DNA from 3 places in the Salinicola sp. MH3R3-1 genome. Region 1 is predicted to be linked to each of the others. Evidence: predicted binding sites of a transcription regulator. Region 1 holds the regulator's gene; each other region holds the start of a gene.
What was found. The regulator PhoB, encoded in region 1, activates phosphate uptake and scavenging genes when phosphate is short. The targets are predictions, from matches to a motif close to TGTCATANNNNTGTCANA.

Region 1 (6,046 bases):
TCGTGGTTTGTCATTGTTGTCTCCACTGGATCGAGTCATCTCGCATCGCGATCCGCTGCCGTAACCGCCCCGAATCTTCCCCGAGTCCCCTCGAGTGGCGACGGAGCGACGCCGGCATCGTCTGACCGCGTCCGCTTCGAGTCTGATCACGATGCGCGCGGAAAGGCAATCTCGATCAATGCCACCCAACGCGGCGCTATCGGAAAAATCGATAGCGACCGAAAAACGACCCGGGACTGTCGCGATCGAATCAGTTTATCCGCACCTGCTCGGCGACCTGAGGCAGGTGATGACGAAGTTCGGCGAGAAAATGACGCTGTAGCAGCCGCCGCGCTTCCGTTGCCAGCTGCACCGGCAGATCGCGCAGCTCCTCGCGGCGTGCCACCAGTGTCAGCTTGCGAATCAGCGGCGCCAGCGGCAGCGGCTCGATGCGAAGATGCAGCCGGTCGAGGCCGGCCTGATAGAGACATAGCGGCGTGGTGATGGTCCAGCCGGCCCCGCCGTCGACCAGTCGCAGCAGGGCAAAGGTGTTGTCGAGATGCAGCTTCGCCGGCAGCTCCACGCGGTTGAGACGCAGATGCCGCTCGATGCTCTGGCCGATCAGCGACTGCGTGGTATAGCGGGCGAAGTCGAGCCGTCGCGACAGCGCCGGCAGGTTGGCCACCGGCCCCGTCCAGTCGCCGGGCAGCACCAGCACGAAGGGCTCGGCCAGCAGCGCATGGCGCTCGAGACCGTTGTAGTCCTCGAGCTGATCGTCGGAGATGATGATGTCCACGTGGCGCGTGAGCAGGGCATGGCCGTGCATGTGAGACAGCCCGGTGGTCACAGTGTAATCGCTGGTGTGGCGACGTATCGCGGCGATCAGCGGCTGCCCCACCGCAGTGGCCAGGGAGTCCACCAGCGCCATGCGCACCTGATGCAACTGGCGGAAGGCGCCGGAGTCGAGTTCGCGCCGGGTCGCCCGCGCGGTGTCGAGCATGCGGCGGGCGCGATCGTAGAAGATACGCCCGGCGGCGGTGGGTTCCAACGGCCGCGCATGGCGTTCGATCAACGCGATGCCCAGAACCTCTTCCAGCGTCGCCAGGCTTTGGGAGACGGAGGACTGCTTCAGCCCCAGGGCCGCCGCCGCCGCACTCTGACTGCCACGGTCCAGCGTCTCGACGAAGATTTCCATGCTCCGGAGATCGAAACCAAAGCCGCTGCGCATACGCGTCATGCTCCCTGCAGGAGGCCAATCGTGCCTCGAGGATACAACGACTCGAAGCCGGGAAAAGGGTGGTGTAAGGTTCGGCCCACGCTATCGACAGCCTGTCGTCTCGGAGAACTCCATGTCCCACGCCGGTTCCGACCCCGCCCGCTCTCGCGGCGCTGATTCAGCCGCCCAGACACGCGGCGCTGGTCCAGCCGCCCAACCACGCGGCGAAGGTTCAGCTGCCCGCCCACGCGGGCTGGCGCGCCTGCCCGACTTCCTGCGCCTGACGCGGCTGGACAAGCCGATCGGCACCTGGCTTTTGATGTGGCCGACGCTGTGGGCGCTGTGGCTGGCCGCCGACGGCCTGCCGGATCGGGCCACGCTGATCATCTTCGTGCTCGGGGTCTATCTGATGCGCGCCGCCGGCTGCGTGGTCAACGACTACGCCGACCGCCATCTCGACGGCCACGTCAAGCGCACCCAGTCGCGGCCGCTGGCAACCGGACGCATCAGCGAGAAGGAAGCCAAGGTCCTGTTCGCGGGCCTCGTGGTGCTGGCTTTCGTGCTGGTCTGCCTGACCAATCTCGCCACCGTGCTGCTCTCCTTCGTCGGCGTCGCGCTCGCCGCAATCTACCCGTTCATGAAGCGCTACACCCATCTGCCCCAGGTGGTACTGGGCATGGCGTTCTCGTGGAGCATCCCCATGGCGTTCATGGCGATCAGTCGCGACGTGCCGCTGGAAGCCTGGCTGTTGCTGGTCGCCAACGTCGCCTGGACCGTGGCCTACGATACCCAGTATGCAATGGTCGATCGCGACGACGATATCAAGATCGGGATCAAGTCCACCGCGCGACTGTTCGGCCGCTGGGACAAGCGGATCATCGGCCTGCTACAGCTGGCGACGCTGATACTGCTGGCCTGGATCGGCGTCGAGCAGCCGGTGTTGAGTGGATTTTTCTGGCTGGGCCTGGCGGCGATGGCGGCGACCTTCGTCTATCAGCAGTGGCTGATCCGCGAACGCGAGCGCGACGCCTGTTTCCGCGCCTTCCTCAACAATTTCTGGTCGGGGCTTTTGCTGTTCGCGGGGCTGGTGCTGACGCTGTGGCCGCCGGTCTGATGGAAACGAAACCGACCGAACTAGCGCCCCTGTCATATCGCTGTCATATTTTCACGATGTAATCGTCACCGTTCTGTCACGGCCGGAAGCCATCCCCAACGTGTCAATCGCATCACGCGGCATTGGTCATCCGGCGGCTCACCCGAGGCATGCGCATGAGCTCCAAGACCGTACTCATCGTTGACGACGAAGCATCGATCCGCGAGATGATCGCCATCGCCCTGGAAATGGCCGACTATCGCGTGCTCGAGGCGGACAACGCCCAGACCGGCCACGCCATGGCGCTGGACCAGAAGCCCGACCTGATTCTGCTCGACTGGATGATGCCCGGTACCAGCGGTATCGAACTGGCACGCCGGTTGAAACGCGAGGAAGCCACCGCCGAGATGCCGATTATCCTGCTCACCGCCAAGGGCGAGGAGGACAACAAGGTGCAGGGGCTGGAAGCCGGGGCCGACGACTACATCACCAAGCCGTTTTCGCCACGCGAGCTCGTCGCCCGGCTCAAAGCCGTGCTGCGCCGGGCGACGCCGCCAGGCATCGAGGAAGCGGTCGAAGTCGAGGGGTTGCGCCTCGATCCTTCCAGCCATCGCGTCACTTCCCATGGCGGCGCGCTGGAGATCGGCCCGACCGAGTACCGCTTGCTGCAGTTCTTCATGACCCATCAGGAGCGCGCCTACACCCGCAGCCAGTTGCTGGATCAGGTCTGGGGCGGCAATGTGTACGTGGAGGAGCGCACCGTCGACGTGCATATTCGCCGGCTGCGCAAGGCGCTGGGTGAAGCGCATCAGCATCTGGTCCAGACCGTGCGCGGCACCGGCTACCGTTTTTCGACCCGGGAGTAAGTCAGCAAGTGCGCTACTGGATCAACGAACTGTGGCGTCTCGGTTACATGCTGTTCGGACTGGGCGCGATCGGCCTGCTGCTCGGCGAACTGGGCCACAATTTGCTCGCCGGACTCGGCTGGGGGCTGGCCGCCGGGCTTGGGCTCTACGTCTTCCTGCATCTGCGTCACGTGCGCAAGCTCTATATCTGGCTGCTGAAGAACCCGCGCGAGGCGCCACCGCCCGGTACCGGCGTGTGGGGCGACCTGTTCGACCGCCTGTACAGCTACCAGAAGGCCCAGACCCAGTTGCAGGGACGTCTGCGCGATATCCTGCGGCGAATCCAGGACTCCTGCGAAGCGATGCGCGACAGCGTGGTGATGCTCGACTCCCGAGGCGACCTCGACTGGTGGAACAGCGCTGCCGGCGACATGCTGGGCCTGCAGGCCGACCATGACCGCGGCCAGCCGATCACCAACTTCCTGCGCGATCCGCGCTTCATCGCCTATTTCGAGTCGGGTGACTACCGCGAGCCGCTGCTGATTCCCTCGCCGGTTCAGGCCAATCACAGCCTGCAGTTCCATCTCACCCTGTTCGGCGACAACGAACGCCTGCTGATGGCCCGCGATGTGACCCGGCTGCATCAGCTGGAGATGATGCGTCGTGACTTCGTGGCCAACGTCTCGCATGAATTGCGCACGCCGCTGACGGTACTCGCCGGCTATCTCGAGACCTACTCGGACCATGCCGGCCAGCTCCCCGAACGCTGGCAGCGAGGGTTCGGCCAGATGCAGGCGCAGACCACGCGCATGCAGAATCTGGTCGAGGATCTGCTGCTGCTGTCGCGCCTCGAGATCGACAGCCCCAACAATGATCGCGAAACGCTGGACGTGGCGACGCTGCTCGCGGGCATCGCCGCCGATGCCCGCGAGTTGAGCACCGAACGTCACCAGTTGACGATAGAAGCCGAGGAGCCTCGGCAGCTGCTGGCGAATACCAAGGAGATCCGCAGCGCCATCTCCAATCTGGTATTCAACGCCGTTCGCTACACGCCGGCGGGCAGCACCATCACGCTACGCTGGAAGCCGTGGCACGACGGCGCCGCCATCGAGGTCGAAGACGATGGCGACGGTTTCGACCCCATTCACATCCCGCGCCTCACCGAGCGTTTCTATCGCGTCGACAAGGGCCGCAGCGCTGCCACCGGCGGCACCGGCCTGGGTCTGGCCATCGTCAAGCACGTGCTGCTGCGCCACGAGGCGACGCTGGAGATCGTCAGCCGCCCGGGACTCGGCGCGCGCTTTCGCTGCGTGTTTCCTGCATCGCGTCTGGCAGCAGCTCCCGCTCGCCCGACTTCGGTATCGCCCGATACGCCGGCCTGACGCTCCCGCTTTTCGGGTTTTCCACGCTTCCCTCTCCCTTTCCTCTCGATTGTCTTTCGCTCGTCTCTCACTCTTCTCTCGCTTTCCTCTCAATCTGGATCGTCATCGGCCGATAGTGGATTCCTCTAAATCATCTAAATGAATCGCACTTCTCACGATCAACAAGGATCCCTTCCCGATGACGATGCGGCAGAAACTCTGGATTACGGTCGGCCTGATGTGGCTGGGCATGCTGATTCTGGTGGGCTGGATGGCCCTGGAGAAGCGCGAGACGCTGATGGCCGAACGCGTGAACAGCCTCAAGAGCTTCGTGGGTAGCGCCCAGACGCTGGTCGAGCGCTATGCCGAGCGCGCGGCCAACGGCGAGTTCTCCACCGAAGCTGCCCAGAACTTCGCACGCAGGAATCTATCGGCGCTGGATCTCGACGGCAGCTATGTCTATGCCTTCGACAGCAACATCCATCTGGTCTATCACCCCAAGCGTGAGATCGGCAGCGACATGAGCGACTTCCGCGACGACAACGGAGTCTATTTCTATCGCGAACTCAAGGCGCTGGCGGACTCGCCCGACGACGGTACCTTGGAGTACACCTCGACCAATGCCGACGGCGAAGACGTGTCCCGCCTCAACTACGTCCGCTACGTGCCCGAGTGGGACTGGTACCTCGCCGCCAACGTCTACATCAGCGACATCCAGCAGGCGTTCTGGGCCGGCGTACTCAAGATGAGCCTCATCGCCGGGGTCATCGGGGCGATCATCACGCTGATCATGGGCTGGGTCATCCGCAACGTGCTGGGCGATCTCGGTGGCGACCCGCGCCAGGCCCGCGATGCGGTCAAGGATATCGCCCAGGGCGATCTCACCACGCCGCTGAACGTGCGCTCGGGCGACGACCGCAGCCTGCTCGCGGCCATCGAGGGGATGCGCGCTCATCTGGCCGCATCGATGACCGATATTCGCCACGCTTCGACCACCATTACCGTCGGTGTCGGCCAGATTCACAACGGCAACCAGGATCTGGCGGCGCGGACCGAGCAGCAGGCCGCGTCCATCGGCGAGACCGCCTCCAGCATGGAAGAACTGACCCAGACCGTGCGCCAGAACGCCGACAACGCCCGCCAAGCCAGCGGCCTCGCCGGCGAGGCGCGCACCACCGCGACGGAGGGCGGCGAGATGATGGATCAGGTCGTCTCGACCATGCAGGGCATCACCGACAGCTCGCGCCAGGTCACCGAGATCGTCGGGGTGATCGACTCGATCGCCTTCCAGACCAATATCCTGGCGCTCAATGCCTCGGTCGAGGCCGCCCGGGCCGGCGAACAGGGCCGAGGCTTCGCCGTGGTCGCCAACGAAGTGCGCACGCTGGCCAGCCGCAGCGCCGATGCCTCCCGCGAGATTCGCCAACTGATCGACGCCTCCAATCGCAAGATCGATGCCGGCTCCGAGATCGTGGCGACGGCAGGCGACACCATTCGCCGCGTCGTCCAGTCCGTGGCCCGCATGACCGATCTGATCGAGGAGATTTCGGTC
Region 2 (6,046 bases), on a different contig from region 1:
CGACGATCTGCAGGAGGGCGATGTAGGGGTGGTGTGTTCCTTCGGTGCGGGCTACAGTGCGGGCAGTGTGATACTGCGTAAAGGGAATGCGTGTTAATGAAATCGATCCATTGGCTGGGCGGCGTCTGCATGGCAGCGGCGCTGAGCGGCTGCGCCTCGACCGGGGAAGATTCCAATCCTCAAGATCCATGGGAAGGCTTCAACCGGGGCGTCTATCAGTTCAACGATACCCTTGATCGCTATGCGCTGAAGCCGGTCGCGCAGGGCTACGACACCGTCACGCCGGATCCGGTGCAGGACGGCGTGGGTAATTTCTTCTCCAACCTGGGCGAGATTCGCACGGTGTTCAACAGCGTCCTGCAGTGGCAGTGGGGCAATGCTGGCGTCGCATCCGGCCGTTTCCTGGTCAATACCGTGCTGGGCGTGGGCGGCGTGCTCGACCCGGCAACGCGAATGGGCCTGAATGAGAACACGGAAGATTTCGGTCAGACTCTGGGTGTCTGGGGCTTCGATTCAGGCCCCTATCTGGTACTGCCGCTGCTGGGGCCCAGCACGGTTCGCGATACCAGCGGCTTGCCGGTCGACGCCTACACGTACCCGGTCACTTATGTCGAGGACGACAAGTGGCGCTACGGTCTCACGTTCCTGCGCTTCGTGGATCTGCGAGCCGGCCTGCTCGAGCAGGAGAAGCTGATCCAGGGAGATCGCTACAGCTTCATTCGCGATGCCTATCTGCAGCGTCGTCAGTTCGAGGTCACCAACGGAGCCGCGGGCAAAGATCCGTTCGCCAGCGGCGGTTTCGGTGACGATTTCGAATACAGTGAAGACGACTTCGCCGAGTAGCCCCGTGTCCAATATGCCGCTGGATGAGTTGCCCGTGATCGGTTTGATCGACCTGCCCGGGCCGGATCGCGAGCGGCTGATCGAGGCGCTGTCGCGTCTCGACGTGGTATTGAACGCAGCGGCATCGATCGCGGCATTGCCGGTACACTGCGATCTGGTCGTGGCGCATGTGCGCGCGGTGTCTCACGACGGTTGGCAGCAGCTGGCGATGGGGCAACCCACCATTGTCATCAGCGAAAGTCAGCGCGACGGCGATCTGCACAAGGCGATCGATGCCGGTTTGATCGATTATCTGGTCGAGCCGTTGAAACATGCGGATATTCTGCGACGGCTGGTGGAACGGGCGCTGGAGCAGGATCGTCTATCGCGAGAACATAGCCAGAGTCGGAAAGAGCTCGAGGCGCTGAACGACCGGCTTGAGAAACATCTCGAGATGCTTCGCGAGGATCAGCGCGCGGGCGGGCACGTCCAGCGCAAGCTACTGCCGCCGTCCGGCATTCGCCACCTTGGCGTCCGTTGCGATTACTGGTTTGCCCCCTCGCTCTATCTGTCGGGGGATTTTCTGGATTTTCAACGCTGCGACGAGCGTTACAGCTTCTTCTATTTCGCCGACGTCGCCGGGCACGGAGCGTCGTCGGCATTCGTCACCGTGCTGTTGAAATATCTGTGCAATCGCTGGCTGGCCCAGTGGCGCACGTTGCTGCCGGAAGCCTTCCCGTCACGGTGGCTGGGCGAGCTCAATCGAGAGCTGCTGGAAACCGGCATCGGCAAGCACGCCACGGTCTTTGCCGGCGTGCTGGACCATGAGCGCCGTTTTCTGCACTATGCGCTCGGCGCACAGTTGCCGATGCCGATTCTTCAGGCCGAGGGACGGAGTACCTATCTGGGTGGAAAAGGCCCACCAGTGGGCTTGTTTCCGGATGTCGAATACCCCATCTATGGCTGTCCACTGCCCGAGTCCTTTCGGCTCTGGTTCTGCTCCGACGGCGTACTGGAATGTCTGCCGGAGAATTCATTAAGCGCGCGGCTCAAGGAACTCGAGCACCGCACGACACATTGTACCGGCGTCGATGACCTGAGGGACGGGTTGGCGCTGGGAGATCAACTGCCGGATGATCTCAGTATGATGACACTGAGCGGTTTCGACCATGAATGAAGGGCGGATCAAGGCGGCATTCGAGTCGGGCGTATTCGTGCTCAAGCTTTGCGGTGACGTGCGGCTGACGCTGTGCGCCACGCTGGATGCGGAGGCGCAACGTCTGGCCGAGCTGCCCGGCTTGCGGGCAGTGATGGTGGATTTGCGCCAGGCGACCAACGTCGACTCGACCGCGTTGGGGTTTCTGGCCAAGGTGGCGATGGCGGTGCAGGGGCGGCTAGACGATCCGCCGACGATCATTGCCGAACATCCCGATGTGCGCCGCATGCTGGATGTGATGGGGTTTGCCCGCTATTTCACTCTGCTCGAGGCGCCGCTGACCGAGCCCTCGGAGCTGGATGTGTTGCCGCACGTCGAGGCCGATGAGAGCGCCATACAGCGGCGGATTCTCGAAGCCCACCGGATCCTCATGCACATGAGCGATCACAATCGACATGAATTTCAGCCGTTCGTCGAGCTGCTCGAATCACAGCGGACCAAGGCTTCTTCGCACAGCTGAGGGCGCTAGGCGTTCATGCCTGGGCGGTGTCATTACTGCCACGTTGCCAGCGATCCCTTGATCCCCGCCACGCCTTGCCGCCCCGGTGAGGCGTTTTTTGCGCTAGTTGCATGGCTTTCGTTGGTTTGCCGGCGCGTTCTCGATGATGTCCGGTTCGTTCTGAAGGAGACAGTGTGACGACCTTGACCGCCCGCCGTCTGGCTCTGCTGGTTGCTGCCAACACGGCACTGGCGCCATTGGCGATCGATGCCTACCTGCCGGCGATGCCATCGCTGGCGGCTTCGATCGGTGCCAGCGTGCATCATACGGAACTATCGCTCAGCGTGTTTCTGCTCGGGTTCGCGTTCGGACAGCTGGTCTGTGGGCCACTGTCCGATCGTTACGGACGCAAGCCGGTGCTGATGACCGGCCTGGTGGTGTTTCTGATCGCAAGCTTAGCGCTGACGCAGGTAGGCTCTTTGGCCTCGCTATGGAGCTGGCGCTTCGTTCAGGCCCTGGGGGGCGGCGCTTGCGTGGTCAATTCTGCGGCGATCGTGCGTGACCGCTTCAGTGGGCGCGAGGCCGCCAAGGTCATGTCCACCATGATGATGATTCTGATGATGGCGCCGCTGATCGCGCCAGCCATCGGCAGCGCGCTGCTGCATCTGGCGAATTGGTGGCTGATCTTTCTGTTTCTGGCGGTCTACGCCGCGTTCGTACTTTGGCTGCTAGGTCGGCATCTTCCCGAAACTCATGGCCGCGACCCGCAGGCGCCGTCGGTACGCCAGATTCTGGGTAACTACAGGAGCGTACTGCGTCATCGCGAAGCGATGGGGTATATCGGTGCGGTATCGATGTCGTTCGCCGGCATGTTCGCCTTCATTACCGGCTCGCCGTATCTCTATATGGAGCACTACGGTCTCTCGACCACGCTGTATCCGTTCGTCTTCGGCGCCAATATTCTGATCATGGCCTCCTCCAGCCGGCTCAACATCCGGTTGCTGAAGATCCGTACGCCCCAGCAGAACCTGCTGTTGGGCCTCGGCGTCCAGCTCACCGCCGGTCTACTGCTGGTCACCATGGTCGCAACCGGGCTGGATTCCATCTATACGGTGGCGCCACTGATGGTGGTCTTCGTCGGCATGCAGGGGCTGATCAGCCCCAATGCCATGTCCTCGATGCTCGATCATTTCCCTCACATGAGCGCCACCGCCACCGCTCTGCAGGGATGTCTCCAGTTCACCTGCGGCGCCGTTTCCGGCGCGTTGGTGGGGGCATTCGAGTTGGCCAGCGCCTGGCCAACGGTGCTGACGATGCTGGGAGCCACATTGCTGGCCAATGTCGGGGTCAGGGTCCTGGCGGGTCGGGCACTCAAACAGCGAGTGGGGCAGGACGAAAGTACTGCCTGAGCCGTTACCTGAACCCACATCATCGTTACCCGGCCTGACGATTGTCATCCTGTTGTCATCAAATCTTGTCATCGTGGCTGCGCGAAGGTTGCAGTACTCAAGCCTCAAGCCATATTGATGCTCATTGGCGAGCCTGAAGCTTCAGGCGATCGCGATGGCTTTTTCGCTAGAGACGAGCACGATCTCGAGACCTTCGCTAACGTAGTTGCATGGGTGTCATAAAACTGTCACGACACTGAAGTACGGTGTGCGCTGAGAGTATTGGCAACCTTCGCAACGTCGTTATCGCTCACGCATTCAAGGTGGAAACAGGATATCGCTATGCTTAAACATGTCTTCGCAGCGCTCATCTCCGGCTCCATGGTTCTCGGCGCCGCCGGTGTCCAGGCCCAGGACTCCATTACCGGTGCCGGTGCAACTTTCCCGTATCCGGTCTATTCGCAGTGGGCAGACGCCTACCAGGACGAGTCCGGCATCGGTCTCAACTACCAGGCGATCGGTTCCGGCGGCGGCATCCAGCAGATCGTTGCCAAGACCGTCACCTTCGGCGCCAGTGACGCGCCGATGACCAAGGAAGAGCTCGACAAGAATGGCCTGATGCAGTGGCCGATGGTCATGGGTGGCGTGGTCGCCGCGTTCCATGTCGAGGGCATCGAGGGCGACTCGCTCAATCTGGATGGCCCGACACTGGCCGATATCTATCAGGGCAAGATCACCAACTGGGACGACGAGGCCATCGCCAAGTTGAACCCGGATATGGATCTGCCGGATACCCAGATCACGCCGGTCTACCGTGCTGACGGCTCTGGCACCAACTTCCTGTTTACCCATTATCTGGCGCAGGTCAGCGAAGATTTCGCCAACACCGTGGGTGAAGGTAAATCCGTTGCCTGGCCTGCCGGTGTAGGCGCCAAGGCGAACGCCGGTGTGGCTAGCCAGGTTTCCAACACCAACGGCGCAATTGGCTATGTCGAATATGCCTACGCGGAACAGAATGATCTGAGCCTGGTGCACCTGAAGAACCAGGCCGGCAAGGTCGTCGCGCCGGATATGGACTCGTTCATGGCCGCTGCCGCCAATGCCGACTGGAAAAAGGCGCCGGGCATGTATCTGGTGCTGACCAATCAGCCGGGCGACAAGAGCTGGCCGATCACCGGTGCCTCGTTCATCCTGATGCACAAGGAAGTCCAGAACGCCGACGCTGCTCGTCAGGCGCTCGAGTTCTTCGACTGGGCCTACAGCAATGGCGGCGACATGGCCAAAAAGCTGGACTACGTGCCGATGCCGGAGAATGTTGCCGACATGGTTCGTGACAGCTGGAGCGAGATCAAGGATTCGGATGGCAACGCTGTCTGGACCAAGTAATCTCTGAATGACATGCCGCGACGGCGGGCGGGCAACCGCCCCCGTCGCGGCGCTGTATCGAATGCCGCCGGTTGGCGGCATGATGGCTAGTCGATGAGGAATGAAGATGTCCACCTCCAACGCGATTCAAGCCAGCGGCCTGGGGCATCTCAGCGATGCCACCCAGAAGCGGCTTCAGCGCAAGGCCCGCATCGATGTGTGGTTCGAGCGCATGTTGTTCGCCTTCGCTTTTGCAGTGCTGCTGTTGCTCGGGGCAATTATCGCGTCACTGATGGTGTCCAGCTGGCCGGCGATCCAACGTTATGGCCTGGACTTCTTTACGGAAAATCGCTGGGCGGCTAACGTCGAAGTCTTCGGCGCGCTGCCGGCAATCTACGGTACGCTGCTGACGTCGTTCATCGCGATCGTCATAGCGGTACCCATCTCTTTTGGCATTGCCATCTTTCTGACCGAGCAATGCCCCGGATTTCTGCGCCAACCGCTGAGTACCTTGATCGAGCTGCTGGCGGGTATACCTTCGATCATCTATGGCATGTGGGGCATGGAGGTGCTGGCGCCACTGCTGCGCACCTGGTTCCCCACGGTCTTTCCTGCCGGCACCGGTCTGACGACGGCGGGTATCATTCTGGCGGTGATGATCATTCCGTTCATTACCGCCGTGAGCCGGGACGTGATCAATACCGTGCCCGCGGTCATGCGTGAGTCCGCCTATGGTCTGGGCTGCACTACCTGGGAAGTCACCCGCAGCGTTATCCTGCCGTCAGTGAAGACTGGCCTGGTCGGTGGGGTCGTGCT
Region 3 (6,046 bases), on a different contig from region 1:
CTCAGGATTCCCGATCTGCCCGGCGCCTGCCTGATGATCTATCTGGGGGTGGAGTGAGCGCTCGATCGAGGCGCGAGGCTTTCACGATACCGATGCACGCTCTCGGCGAGTCAGAAAGTGAGTTGCTGGCTCGCCGATTCGACTCCGAACGTCTGTTGAAGCGATCAAAGTACGGTTCTCAGTATCAGAAAAGCGATCGCTGCCATCAACGCCGCGGCCGGCAGCGTGATGATCCAGGCCAGGGCAATGGGCCGCATCAGTGCCCAGTTGGTCTGACGGTTGACCATGCCGATGCCGAGCACGGCGCCAATCAGAATGTGGGTGCTGGAAACCGGCAGGCCCAGCATCGAGGCGAGCATCACCACGGCGGCGGCGGCGAGCTCCGCGGAAAAACCGGACGCCGGGTGCATCTTGGTCAGATTCTCGCCGACGGTCTTGATCACTTCCTTGCCGATGAACCAGAGCCCGACGATCAACGCCACACCGAAGGTCAGCATCGCCAGTGGGGGGATCGTGGCTTCGTCGGCGATCGCTCCGGTTCGCAGCACATCGAGAATCGCCACGAACGGACCAATGGCGTTGGCGATATCGTTGGAGCCATGGCTGAAAGCGAAGCCGGAAGCGGTGAATACCTGCATCCAGCTGAACATCAGAAAGGTCGAGCGATCCAGCGACTCGCCCTTGAGAGTCTTGGCAAAGATGAAGGTGGCCATCCACACCACGGCGCCGATCATTCCCATGATCAGGTAGTTATCGAGCGTGCTCAGGCCAAGCTGCATGTTCTTCAGACCCTTGAACAGCAGCATTGCCGAGATGATCATGGCGCCCAGCGCGGCCACCATGGGCACCCAGCTCTCCAGCGCGCGATGGGAGTGGATCTGGCGCCGTTTCTCGTCGATCTGGTGCAGGTCGCGGTAGTACTCGGACTCCAGATCCTCCGTCCCGTAATCGCCCTCGTTCACCGTCTGCATGTCTCGCGCCATCGCGTGGGTGTAAGCGATCTGTTGAATTTCCGAAAGCCGTTCGAAGCGCGCTTTATGCTCACGTTTATGCTGCCGTTTCTCTTCGCGAACCGCGGTGAGTTCGCTCTTGGCCATTTCGTTGTAAGAGAGGATGTGCTTCTTGATCTGGGAGTAGAGCAGATAGGCGACCACGCCACCCAGTAGTGGCGACAGCACCCAGGAAATCGCGATCTGACCGATCTGCCCCCATTGGACCAGGTCCAGCGCGGAGTCGCTGCCGTTGATCAGGACGCCAAGCGTGATCGAGCTGCCGACGATCGCGCCGACAATGGAGTGGGTGGTCGAAACCGGATACCCCTTGCGCGACGCGAAGAGCAGCCAGATTGCCGCGGCAATCAGCGCCGACATCATGATGTAGACGAAGTCGAGAGACGCTACCTGGATACCACCGAGATCGACGATCCCGCCACGAATGGTCGAGGTCACCTCGCCGCCAGCGATGACCGCGCCGCTGACCTCGAAGATCGCCGCCACGAACAGCGCCTGCCTGATGGTCAGCGTGCCGGCGCCGACGCTGGTGCCGAATGAATTGGCGACGTCGTTGCCGCCGATATTGAACGCCATGAATACGCCAAACAACGTGGCCAGCACGAACAAAAGCGTATTGTCGCCGCGAATGTAGCCCAGCCCCCAGACGAGGAAATAACCCGTCGTGGCGACAAGCAGAACGCCGAAAAAGAGACTTGTCCGCAATCCTCCTCCGGAATCACCGAGTATCGTCGGATTACCGCTGGCTGCCGGATTGGCCATGCTCGCTTCCTCCCCTTCTCTGCTGAAGATGGATCAGGCCGTGATTGGTGGCTGATTCCTCGGCAGATTGGCGCATGAGCGTGACAGAACGGTGACGCAGGATCGTGATGGCGAAAGGCCATTAAGCCATTCAGGACGAATGACTGGCTGACTACGAGCAGACGGGCCGCGTTGGCGAGGAGGGGCCGTCCCCCGCCAGCGGTTTAGCTCGGCTTCAGTGCACCACGTTGCGAATGAAGCGCAGCCGGCCCGGCCCGTCGTTGCGATAACGATAGGGCTGGTCGCTGGGGTAGACATGGAAGTCGCCGGCTTCGATCGTCAGCTCGCGTTCGCCGAGGGTCAGGGTCAGCGTTCCCTCGATTACCACCAGCATCTCGTGCCAGCCGTTGTCGTCGGCGGCCGACTCGTAGACGTCACCCGGCTCGAGCGACCACGACCATAGCTCGACCTCCTGACGCGCCGGTTTGCTCGCCAGCAGTCGAGCGCGACTGTCGGGATGCTTTCCCACCCAGGCAACCTCGTCGATACGCGCCGAGTCTTCGCTATCGGGCGGCTGCACCAACGCATAGAACAGCACCCCCAACGCTTCGGCCAGACGATCGAGCGTGCTCAGGCTGACGTTGACGTCGCCCTTCTCGATATTGACCAGCATGCGTCGACTCACACCGGCCTGATCCGCCAGCGCCTGCTGACTCAGCCCTGCGGCCTGGCGCCGACGTCTCACATTAGCAGCCACGTGGACCAGTACGTCGGGACGCTCGTTAGCCTTGTGCAATATATTGCCCATCCGTACAATCGCGGCTCTCGTCGAATGCCATCGGCCGCCGGCATGGCACCGTGGCAATGTCTGGCGAGCCATCATGCCGCACACTTTCGGAGGTGTCATGTCAGTCGCCATGCGCGAATTGCTTGCCAGGATCTGGCCGGTGGCCATGCTGGTGGTGGCAATGTGTTCGATCCAGAGCGGCGCCTCCATCGCCAAGTCGCTGTTTCCGGTCATCGGCGCCACCGGTACGACCTCGATTCGTCTGATCTTCGCCGCGCTGATACTGCTGATCGTCATGCGCCCCTGGCGCCAGCCGCTGAGCCGTCGGGCGTGGAAATCGACGCTGATCTACGGCGTCGCCCTCGGGATCATGAACCTGCTGTTCTATCAGGCGCTGCAGACCGTGCCGCTGGGGATTGCGGTGGCGCTGGAATTCACCGGCCCGCTCGCGGTGGCGATGCTGTCGTCGCGACGCTGGCTGGATCTGGTGTGGGTGGCTCTCGCCGTGATCGGCCTGGCCTGCCTGCTGCTGCTGGGCGATGATCGCAGCGGCCCGGTCGATCCTTACGGCGCCGCCTGTGCGCTCGGCGCCGGGGTATGCTGGGCGCTTTATATCCTGTTCGGACAGAAGGCCGGTGCCATCAACGGCGCCCAGAGCGCCACGCTTGGCGTCACCATCGCCGCCGTCGTCATCGCTCCGGTGGGCCTGCTCGACGTGGGCACGGCGATGTTCGCGCCAGAGGTGCTGCCCTACGCGCTGGCGGTGGCGGTGCTCTCTACCGCGCTGCCCTACACGCTCGAGATGATCGCGATGCCGCGGCTGCCGACGCAGACCTTCGGCACGCTGATGAGCCTGGAACCGGCGATCGGTGCGCTCTCGGGGCTGCTGTTCCTGGGCCAGCTATTGAGCACCCTGCAATGGCTGGCCATCGGACTGGTGATCGCCGCCTCGATCGGCACCACGCTGACGATCCGGCGCCGGGATACGTTCGAGACACCGGTCCCGGACTGAACATCCCGCTAGAGGCGCCTTTGATGCCTGCCAGTGCCGAGCATTCCAGACCGCACGAACGTTACAGACTGCACGAACGTTCCAGACATGAACCTCGCCCTCTGGCATGCTGAGCGGATCGGGCGTTGCAGGCATCGACCCTGGGCGCCGGTCGGGAGGCAGCATGACATCGACGAACTGGATCGATCTGCAGCAGGACGGTGACACGGGCATCGAGACGATCCGCGCCCACTTCGAAGGCCACGCCTACGATCCCCACTGGCACGACAGCTACCTGGTCGGCTTCACCGAACAGGGCGTGCAGCAGTTCCATTGTCGTCGTACCCGCCATGACAGCACGCCGGGACGACTGTTTTTCGTCGAGCCCGGCGAGATTCACGACGGCCATGCCCCGACCGAGGGCGGTTTCACCTACGCCATGCTCTATCTCGACCCCGCCTGGCTTCAACGCGAGCTGCGCCAGTTCGCGGTCACCGGTACGGCTTCCGGCGAGCCGGGCTTCGCCTCGACGCTGGTCGAGGACCCCCGATTGATCACCCATGTCGCCCGCGCCTTCACCACGCTACGCCTGCCAACTTCGAGGCTGGAACGCGATGACGCTCTCGATGCCTTATTGCAGGGACTGGTCCCGCATCTTGGCTGGCGAGAACGCCAGCGGGAAGATCCCCGTCTGCCCGCCGTTGCTCGACGCGCCCGGGAGGTTCTGCACGCGCATTGCGAACAGGACATCGGCTTGCAGTCACTGGCCGAGCAGTGCGGCGTCGATCGCTTCCGCCTGACCCGCGCCTTCAAGTCGGCCTTCGGGCTGGCACCCCATGCCTATCTGGTGCAGTTGCGCCTGAGTCTCGCCCGCCAGCGGCTCGCTGGCGGCGAATCCCCGGCGGCGGTCGCCAGCCAGCTCGGCTTCGCCGACCAGAGCCATCTGGGTCGCTGGTTCCGGCGCGCCTATGGCCTGACCCCGGCGGACTATCGTCAGCGCTGCTCCCGGACCGGCTGAACTGAACTGAACTGAACTCAAGACTGAATCCAACCCGGAGTTCCTGGCGAGTTCGACGTGGGCGACTGCTCAAACCTTCCAGACGCGCGGCGATCACGGCGCGATAGTTCCGACTCCACGCCATTTCTGGAGTCGCTCATGTCTGCCTGGCTACCGTTTGCCCTCTTCGCCTTCGTCGCTTCGATCACCCCGGGGCCGACCAATCTGCTGATACTCACTCAGGGCGCACGCCGTGGCTGGAAAAGCACGCTACCGGCGGTCTTTGGCGCGAGTCTGGCAGCGGCCACGATCGTGCTGACGGTGGGCCTGGGGTTGTCGCAGACGCTGCTGGCCTATCCCGTCATTCGCCAGCTGATGGCCGCCATCGGCGTCGGCTGGCTGACCTGGCTGGCATGGCGGCTCTATCGCAGCCAACCCCCGAGCATCGAGACCGACGCAGAGAGATCAGGCGCGCCGGCTTTCGGCCCCCGACAGGCTGCCGGCTTGCAGCTGGTTAATCCCAAGACCTGGATGATGGCACTATCGGTCGTCGGCGTGTTCACCGACTCGGCGTCGAGCGCGACGCAGATCGGCGTATTGGCGCTGACGTTCGGGATCGTGGCGCTCCCCTGCCTGGCCCTCTGGGGCATGATCGGCAGCGGTGTCGCCCGTCTGTTTCATACCAAACGCCAGTGGCAGTGGTTCAATCGCGCGCTGGCACTACTGCTGCTGGCAGTGGCGTGGGGGAGCGTGCTGGCGTCATGAGGCGTCAATGCCGAGCCGATGACAGCTGGCTCGAGCGCTGTCGCGAAGCTCGCCACAGCAAACCTCCAGCTTCTGCCTTGCGGCGGGATCGGGCAGAGCCTCGAGATTGGACTCGACGCCGATCAGTAGCGCCTCCATCGCGGCGCGCAGCATGGTCGTGCCGGCCAGCGTGTCGCTCTCCATCGCCGACGACGTCAGCGACAGCGCCTCGACCGCCAGCACCAACCCGTTCTGGCATCGCTCGGCGGCCGCCAGCGGAATCTGAATCGATGCATCGCGGGCTTCGCGCAGTGCCGAATCTCGCTGCTCCGATTCGGCGTCGGTATCACTCGGTAGACGCTGCGCTTCGAGATAGTCGGCGAACGCCGCGGCATCGTCATCGACGGCCTCGGCCAGCGCTTTCTGCAGCCCATCGCCTTCTTCTATCAGCCGGCGGCGATGACGATCGAGGTCGGATTCGCCTCGATGCAACCGCACGCCCTTGAGAATCAGCGACAGGCCCAGGCAGCCACTCAATGCCGCTGCCGCGCCACATCCCGGTGTGGAACGGGTTTCAACGGCGTGCTGGAAATCGGCAAGCGAACGTTGCCAGAGAGAAGATGACATGCGGCACTCCGTGACGGGATCACGGTTCAGCATAGACAGCGAGCGGCGCCAGCGCGCGGAAAGGCTTCAACCCATGTGGGCGAATAGATGCTCATAGAGGACCGTGATACCGATCGCGATCAACACGATCCCGCCGGCGATCTCGGCGC

Region 2: pstS (phosphate ABC transporter substrate-binding protein PstS) is a predicted target of PhoB. The motif match lies at 4,101-4,118, and genes of this name have one in related genera.
Region 3: BTW08_RS00565 (inorganic phosphate transporter) is a predicted target of PhoB. The motif match lies at 1,852-1,869, and genes of this name have one in related genera.

What each region holds. Positions count from the first base shown of each region.
Region 1 covers NZ_MSDP01000007.1:199,851-205,896, reverse strand. Annotated here, with positions in the region: gene BTW08_RS05610 (amino acid permease) at 1-14, opposite strand, end outside; gene BTW08_RS05605 (LysR family transcriptional regulator) at 251-1,207, opposite strand; gene ubiA (4-hydroxybenzoate octaprenyltransferase) at 1,329-2,309, shown strand; gene phoB (phosphate regulon transcriptional regulator PhoB) at 2,465-3,154, shown strand; gene phoR (phosphate regulon sensor histidine kinase PhoR) at 3,163-4,515, shown strand; gene BTW08_RS05585 (methyl-accepting chemotaxis protein) at 4,694-6,046, shown strand, end outside.
Region 2 covers NZ_MSDP01000008.1:115,736-121,781, forward strand. Annotated here, with positions in the region: gene BTW08_RS06570 (beta-ketoacyl-ACP synthase III) at 1-97, shown strand, start outside; gene BTW08_RS06575 (VacJ family lipoprotein) at 97-843, shown strand; gene BTW08_RS06580 (PP2C family protein-serine/threonine phosphatase) at 857-1,999, shown strand; gene BTW08_RS06585 (STAS domain-containing protein) at 1,992-2,498, shown strand; gene BTW08_RS06590 (Bcr/CflA family multidrug efflux MFS transporter) at 2,672-3,886, shown strand; gene pstS (phosphate ABC transporter substrate-binding protein PstS) at 4,208-5,251, shown strand; gene pstC (phosphate ABC transporter permease subunit PstC) at 5,358-6,046, shown strand, end outside.
Region 3 covers NZ_MSDP01000001.1:117,441-123,486, reverse strand. Annotated here, with positions in the region: gene BTW08_RS00570 (helix-turn-helix domain-containing protein) at 1-57, shown strand, start outside; gene BTW08_RS00565 (inorganic phosphate transporter) at 165-1,772, opposite strand; gene BTW08_RS00560 (XRE family transcriptional regulator) at 1,987-2,559, opposite strand; gene rhtA (threonine/homoserine exporter RhtA) at 2,657-3,550, shown strand; gene BTW08_RS00550 (AraC family transcriptional regulator) at 3,714-4,547, shown strand; gene BTW08_RS00545 (LysE family translocator) at 4,686-5,291, shown strand; gene BTW08_RS00540 (cyclodeaminase/cyclohydrolase family protein) at 5,286-5,897, opposite strand; gene mntP (manganese efflux pump MntP) at 5,964-6,046, opposite strand, start outside.